3 regions of the Pseudarthrobacter sp. NPDC058362 genome follow, and region 2 is predicted to be linked to each of the others. Evidence: riboswitches for the same ligand, from Rfam matches in the RefSeq annotation. Region 2 holds a riboswitch; each other region holds the start of a gene.

Region 1 (2,256 bases), on a different contig from region 2:
ACGCAACCACCTGGTCGAGGAAGCCCTTGCTGCGGCCACTGCAGGTGACCTTGCCCCCTTCCGGCGCCTCGTCGCCGTCCTTTCGGAGCCTTACAAAGGGAGGCCGGGGCTGGAGCGGTACGAGGAAGGCGCTCCGGAAAGTTTTGGCGATTACCTGACGTTCTGCGGCACCTGATCGGCAGGCTTAAACAGGACAAGGGCGGTTTTCGGGAAGATTCCCGAAAACCGCCCTTTTTCGTCCTGGGACGGATGGTGCTGCTTAAGCCACGCGGACGAAGGAGGCGCCGCCGAGCCAGCTGAGGGAGTGCACGTCGGTCTTGTAACCGTCGATGCCGCCACTCACAACCTGGCCGTCACCGGCGTAGACGCCAACGTGGCCGGAGGTGATGACCAGGTCGCCGGGAGCCGGGGTGGAGACCACGGTGCCGTACTGGAAGAACTGGGTGGGTGCCAGGTCGCCGACGCTCTTGCCGACCGACCGCAGGGCGGTCTCCACCATGGCGGTGCAGTCCTGGCTGATGCCGATCTGGCTGTAGGCGGAGGCCAGGATGGCTGCGCCGGTGCCCGTGCCGGTGGTTTCGGCCGGGGCGGTGGAGGCGTAGGACAGGTTCATTCCGGTGTTCGCGGGGGCAGTCGCCGTGGTTTCGACCGGCGCCGGGGCGGGGGCTGGAGCCGGCGCGGCTGCAGCGGTTCCGGCGCCGGGGATCTCGATCTGGTCGCCCGGGTAGATGATCGTGTCGATGGAGAGCCCGTTGACCGCGAGGACGTCGGCCAGGGTGACGCCGTACGCGGTGGAGATCGCGCCCAGGGTGTCGCCGGCGACCACGGTGTGGACGGTGGCGGCGGCAGCTGCCGTGTTGGTGGCCGCGGGTGCGGCGGATGTCTGGACCGTCGCTGCTTCAGTGGCATCCGGGCCGCTCACGCCGGCATGGGCCGGAGCGCCGACGCTGAGCGCAATGCCGGATGCCGCGGCTACTGCCAGTGCGGGACGACCGAACGTCCGGGCCAGGCCCTGGACAGTGATGGAGCCGGCCGGAGTTGCACGGTGACGGGCGGTGGTGGAAATTTTTGACACAGTGAATCGCCTCTCCCATGCCTGCGGGGTGAGCTGTCGGGTTCGGGCTGGAGATGCCCGGCCGGAAGCATCCGCGCCAGCGGAATGGCTTTCGACTTAACCCCTAGGCCTCGGTGAGGCCGTGGAAACTTGGTTCCCCCGTCCCTGCCAGTTGGAAACGGTGGTATCCCGGTCCAGCGGCAGGGCTCGGCAGGCTGGTGGGAATGTCCCATCGGGGAGGGACACCATTCGACCGTAACCCGACGTCCACCTGAATGTCACATTTGGATAACATCCGAGGCCCTCCTCTCGGATTACGCCATCGTCTTGATTGGTCGGTTAATGCGCGTTGACCTCGCATGACACCCGACACCCCGCGCCGCATAGTGAATCGCGTCACAAAGTAACAATGCCGCGCGGATACCCTCCGTTTGCCTGCCCTTAACCCTCAACCACTTCTTGAAGGATGTAGGATTCCGGACTATGTCCCGGTTGACTATTGCGGTTCGCTCCCGTGCCGGCGGTGCGCTACTGGCACTTGCAGTGGCCAGCGGTGCCGCGGCGCTGCCCGCGCAGGCGGAAACGACGGACCCGCCGGGCGGATTTCCATCGTGGAGCGACATTGAGCACGCACGGAAATCGGAGTCCGCAAAGGCGGCGGAGGTCGACAGGATCCACGGACTCCTGGGTGGCCTGCAGGCACGCTCGGAAGAACTCGGCGCCGCGGCCGTAACTGCGGCAGCGGAATTCGCTGCAGCGGACGCGGCAGCCACGGCCGCCGCGGCCAGGCTCGACGCGCTGAACAGGCAGGTGGACAGGGCGGCCGGCGAGCTTTCCGCACGCAGGAACGAACTGGGCGCCCTCGCGGTCCAGTCGTACAAGACCGGCGGCACCACCATGGAATTCTTCCTTGCCCTTGATGCGCTGGAAACCGACAGTTTGCACGGACTCAACGTCGTCTCGGTCGTGGGGGACCGGAGCGCCGCCCTCGTTTCCCGGGCCGGCGCCGCCGAAAAGGTTCTGGCCGCCCTGGCAGGACAGCAGAAGGGGGCCCGCACCGAGCATGACCGCCTCGCCGCCGAGGCGGAGTCCCGGCTTGCGGAAGCACGGTCTGCCCGGGATGCCATGGAAGAGCAAGTGGCCGCCGAACAGAAGCGGAGCATTACCCTGACCGCCCAGCTCGCTTCCTTGAAAGGCACGAC
Region 2 (2,256 bases):
CTGCACCTCGACAACGGGCTCTTCCTCCACAACGGGAGCAGCTTCGGTGGTGATGGCCGGCTTTTCGAAGCTGATGGAGATGGTGGACGCCGCCGAAATGGGCGCATCCACAGCGGACTCGACCGTCAGGGCCGAAGCCGGGGCCGAATCCCGCTGGACATTGGAGTCCGCAGCGTTGGCTGCGACGCCGCTGGTCAGGACAAGGCCGGAGGCGGCAGCGATGACTGCGGCCTGGCGGCCCATGCCGCCGGCATTGTCGCCCACGGTCTTGGCAATGACAGCAAGCGAGTTGGTCTTGGTGACCTCGGCGCGGTGCCGTGCGGTAGCACGAGTAGTCATGTTCTCTCTTTCGATTTCCTCAAGACCGCTATTAACAGCCCAGGGGCTGGGCGCGCCGGGATCTTGGGGGTACCCCGGCACCTCCCAAACGGGGATGTGCTGATTGGCGAAATACGTGTTTGAACCGGGCCTGCGGGCAGGCCCTCCTGAAACTACGGGTTGAGCGTGTAGTACACCGAGGAGCCGGTGGCGGCTACGGCGTGCAACAAGGTGCCCTGGCTGGGGTTCAGTGCGCTGACCATCATGCCGTTGCCAACGTAGATGCCCACGTGGGCACCACCGTTCTGCACCACCAGATCGCCCGGCTTGGGGGCGGCGGTGGGGGTCATGATGGACCATGCGTTGACGCGGGGGATGCTGATGCCGGCCTGGGCGTAGACCCACTGCGTGAAGCCCGAGCAGTCCCAGCCATTGGGAGAGGTGCCGCCCCAGACGTACGGGCGGCCAATGCCGGTGTAGGCGATACCGGCGATGCCGGAGGTGGAAGCGCCGGCAACTGCGCTTGATGCAGTCTCAGCGGCGGAGTCCGTGGTGGACTCCTCTTCCTCCGAGGTGGACTGCACCTGGACCGGCTCGATCTCCGGAGCAGCGGTGGTCTTGACCACCGGACGCTCGAAGGAAACCGTGGCGGTGGGAGCGGCCATGACGGCGGCGTTCTGCGCTCCGGACTCGGTGGAGGCCGAAATACCAGCGGTGGTGTCCGCTGCCGTGGCTGGCAGGCCCATGGTCAGAATGAGGCCCGAAGCTGCTGCTACGACTGCGGCCTGGCGGCCCATGGTCCCCGCATTGGCACTAACGGCCTTGGACACGGAGCCCAATGGGTTGGTGCGCACCGTTTGCGCACGGTGGCGCGCAGAATTATGACGTGAAGACACGAAGGATAGCCTCTCCCAATGCCTGCGAGGTGAGCTGTCGGATTCGGATGGGAGTCACCCGGCCGCGCGCTTCCAAGGAAGCTTTTACGGCTTAACCCCAAGGCCTTCCCACAAACAGAAGGCCAAAATTGGTTCCCCCGCCCCTGCCAGACGATGAAATGCGAACGGACCTTGAGCGGTGGCAGAGTTAGGCAATCCACTCAAGAGCGTCAACTTCGGAAAAGTTGACGCGTGTACGACGGTACAGGAATTAATAACCAATGTCACATTAAGGTCACGGGACGTCAGCGTGTTGCGAGAGCAAACCCTCAGTTCGGGCTAAAGCCAGCCGGTGGGATCGACAACCTCGCCGTTGACCTGCACCTCGAAGTGGAGGTGGCAGCCGGTGGAGGCGCCGGTGGTTCCGCTGTAGGCGATGACGTCGCCACGGCCCACAGTCTGCCCCTCCTGGGCGTTGAAGCCGGAGAGGTGGTTGTAGGTCGTCTCAAGTCCGTTTCCGTGGTCAATGACGACGCGGTTGCCGCCGCCGAAGTCGTGCCAGCCCACGAAGGTCACGGTACCGGTGGCGGCCGCCAGCACAGAGGTGCCGCACTGGGCCGCGAAGTCTTCGCCGCGGTGGAAGTCGCCGTAGCCTCCGGTGATGGGGCTCACGCGGTAACCGAACGGGGAGACCATGGTCAGGCTGGCCAAGGGTGCCCCCAGGCTGCCGACAGAGGCGGCGCGGGAGACGGCGCCGGCAGACTGGGCGCTCAGGAGCTGTTTCAGCTTGCCGTCCGGGTCCGCCTTGGTCACCACGGCGGAGCGGCTGAAGTCGATGCGGGCTCCCGCTTCGGCGGAGATTTCCGGCTGCTGCGCAGGCTGGGCGGCAACGGCGGGCACTACGTCCGTGGTACTGGTAGCCATCACGGGGCTGGTGGACGGGACAGTCACGGTCAGGACGAGGCCGGTGGCCGCCAGGGCGATTCCGGCTTTCTGCCCGATACCGCTCGCCGATGCGAACTCCGTGATCTGCCGGAAGGGGCCGCGCCGGCGGCGGGCTTCA
Region 3 (2,256 bases), on a different contig from region 2:
TGAAGTGGGCAGCGTAGGCCACGCGCTGAACCTCATGCTGGACAACGTGGCCAACGCGCTGCAGGCGCGGCAGCGGAGCGAAACGAAAGTACGGCAGTTCGTGGCGGACGCCTCGCACGAACTGCGCACTCCCCTCACCGCGGTCCGCGGGTACACCGAGCTGCTCCGCCTGACCGAGCATTTCACCCCGGACGGAGAACGGTCGCTGGCCCGCGTGCAAAGCCAGTCCGAGCGCATGACCGCCCTCGTGGAGGACCTGCTGCTGCTTGCCCGGCTGGATGAGGGGCAGCCGCTGAAGCTGGCGGACGTGGACCTGACCCAGCTGGTGGTCGAGGGCGTCAGCGACGAAAAGGTGATGGCGCCGGGGCACAACTGGCGGCTGGAACTGCCCGGGGAGCCGGTGGTGGTAAACGGCGACGCCGCGCAGCTCCGACAGGTCCTGATGAACCTGCTCTCCAATGCACGCAAGCACACACCGGCCGGCACCACAGTGGTGGCGGGCGCCCGGCTGGCATCCGCGGACACGGCGGAGATCACGGTAACGGACGACGGCGGCGGCATTCCACAGGAGTTCGTGGACCAGGCCTTCGCCAGGTTCGCCCGCGCAGACGCGGCGCGCAAGGGCGTCGGCGACCAGCCCGGTGCGGCCGGAACCGAGGGGACCAGCGGTCTTGGCCTGTCGATAGTGCAGTCCATTGTGGAAGCTCATGGCGGGACCGTCAGCGTTGAGTCACGCGCCGGCTGGACGAGGTTCGCGGTAAAGCTGCCCACTACGCCCCGATGAGGTGGTTAGACAATGGCGACGCGCCGCCGTCGTGATCCCTGTTACCAAAATGTGACTTTGCCGTAGATCTCCTGTACCGTCGAGTGAGTGCGCTTCCGTTCGTGGCGCATGTCCGGATGACGCCGAGCTCTGCCGCTTCCCGGACTCCGATAGACCGATGGCAGAGGCGGGGGACCCACCGTCCCGGGCGATTTCAGGCCCTTGGGGTTAAGCCAGCACGTGAATGTTCCGTGCGGCCGGATGCCCTCATCCGAACCCGACAGCTAACTCCGCAGGTGTGAGAGGCGATCCATCATGTCTGAATTCCAGGTAGCACCGCGCCCAAAATCCGGCGCATCCAGCCGCGCGGACGCGCGCGCCGCCAAGCGCTCCCGGCGCGGCACCTTCCCTGCACTGGGTAAGAGGGCTGCCGTGCTGGCCGCGTCCTGCGCACTGCTGGTGGGCGTTGGTGCAGCAGGCCAGGCCACCGAGTCCATGACGCGCACTTCGTCCACCGAGGCCACCGCCACGCAGCTCTCCCCCAATGAGCAGCAAGCGCAGCTGGGGCTCGAGAAGAGCGAACTGCAGGCCGCCGCGGCGGAAACGGCTGCTGAACAGGCTGCCGCTGCCAAGACTGCAGCAGAGAAAGCCGCCGCCGCGAAGACTGCTGCAGAGAAAGCCGCCGCCGCCAAGGCCGCTGCTGCGAAGGCTGCCGCTGAGAAAGCCGCGGCCGAGAAGGCCGCTGCGGCAAAGGCCAAGGCCGCGAAGCCGGCTGCCGTGAATGACCCCGCAGGCGCGCAGGCTTACGCCGCAAGCCAGCTGGCGAGCTACGGCTGGGCGCCGGACCAGATGCAGTGCCTGAAGACGCTGTGGACCAAGGAATCCGATTGGAAGACCACGGCGACCAACCCCAGCAGCGGCGCGTACGGAATCGTCCAGTCGCTGCCTGCCGAGAAGATGGCAAGCGCCGGAGCCGACTACGTCACCAACTACCGCACTCAGATCAACTGGGGCCTGGACTACATCCAGGAGCGCTACCAGTCACCGTGTGGCGCGCTGAACTTCCACTACGCCAACAACTGGTACTAAACCCGGCCAGCTACTGAACCAGGCTAACCTGCGATGCCGTACAGGCGGTCGCCGGCGTCGCCCAAGCCGGGAACGATGTAGGACTTCTCGTTGAGCTTCTCGTCGATGGAGGCCAGCACGATAGTCACGTTGGCGCCGGAAAGCTCCTCCTCCAGCTTGGCCAGGCCCTCCGGGGCGGCCAGCAGGCAGATGCAGGTGACGTCCGAGGCGCCTCGCTTGAACAGGAACTTGATCGCCTCGCGGAGGGTTCCGCCGGTGGCCAGCATCGGGTCCAGCACGAAGATCTGGCGGTCCGTCAGGTCCTCCGGCAGGCGTTCCGCGTAGGTAATGATGTCCAGGGTTTCCTCGTCACGGGCCATGCCCAGGAAGCCCACCTCTGCCGTGGGGACCAGTTTGGTCATACC

The links. A riboswitch is a leader RNA that binds a small molecule or an ion and turns the genes downstream of it on or off. The one in region 2 is predicted to bind cyclic di-AMP.
Region 1: linked by a shared signal. The riboswitch ahead of ACFWIX_RS10620 (LysM peptidoglycan-binding domain-containing protein) and the one ahead of ACFWIX_RS04815 (C40 family peptidase) in region 2 are both predicted to bind cyclic di-AMP.
Region 3: linked by a shared signal. The riboswitch ahead of ACFWIX_RS13775 (hypothetical protein) and the one ahead of ACFWIX_RS04815 (C40 family peptidase) in region 2 are both predicted to bind cyclic di-AMP.

Annotation. Positions count from the first base shown of each region.
Region 1 covers NZ_JBHXIW010000004.1:197,886-200,141, forward strand. The annotation lists gene ACFWIX_RS10615 (YdiU family protein) at 1-175, shown strand, start outside; gene ACFWIX_RS10620 (LysM peptidoglycan-binding domain-containing protein) at 260-1,075, opposite strand; cyclic di-AMP (ydaO/yuaA leader) riboswitch at 1,079-1,248, opposite strand; gene ACFWIX_RS10625 (coiled-coil domain-containing protein) at 1,538-2,256, shown strand, end outside.
Region 2 covers NZ_JBHXIW010000002.1:48,254-50,509, reverse strand. The annotation lists gene ACFWIX_RS04820 (NlpC/P60 family protein) at 1-339, opposite strand, end outside; gene ACFWIX_RS04815 (C40 family peptidase) at 492-1,148, opposite strand; cyclic di-AMP (ydaO/yuaA leader) riboswitch at 1,220-1,418, opposite strand; gene ACFWIX_RS04810 (M23 family metallopeptidase) at 1,533-2,256, opposite strand, start outside.
Region 3 covers NZ_JBHXIW010000007.1:97,028-99,283, reverse strand. The annotation lists gene ACFWIX_RS13780 (sensor histidine kinase) at 1-784, shown strand, start outside; cyclic di-AMP (ydaO/yuaA leader) riboswitch at 895-1,073, shown strand; gene ACFWIX_RS13775 (hypothetical protein) at 1,079-1,852, shown strand; gene upp (uracil phosphoribosyltransferase) at 1,876-2,256, opposite strand, start outside.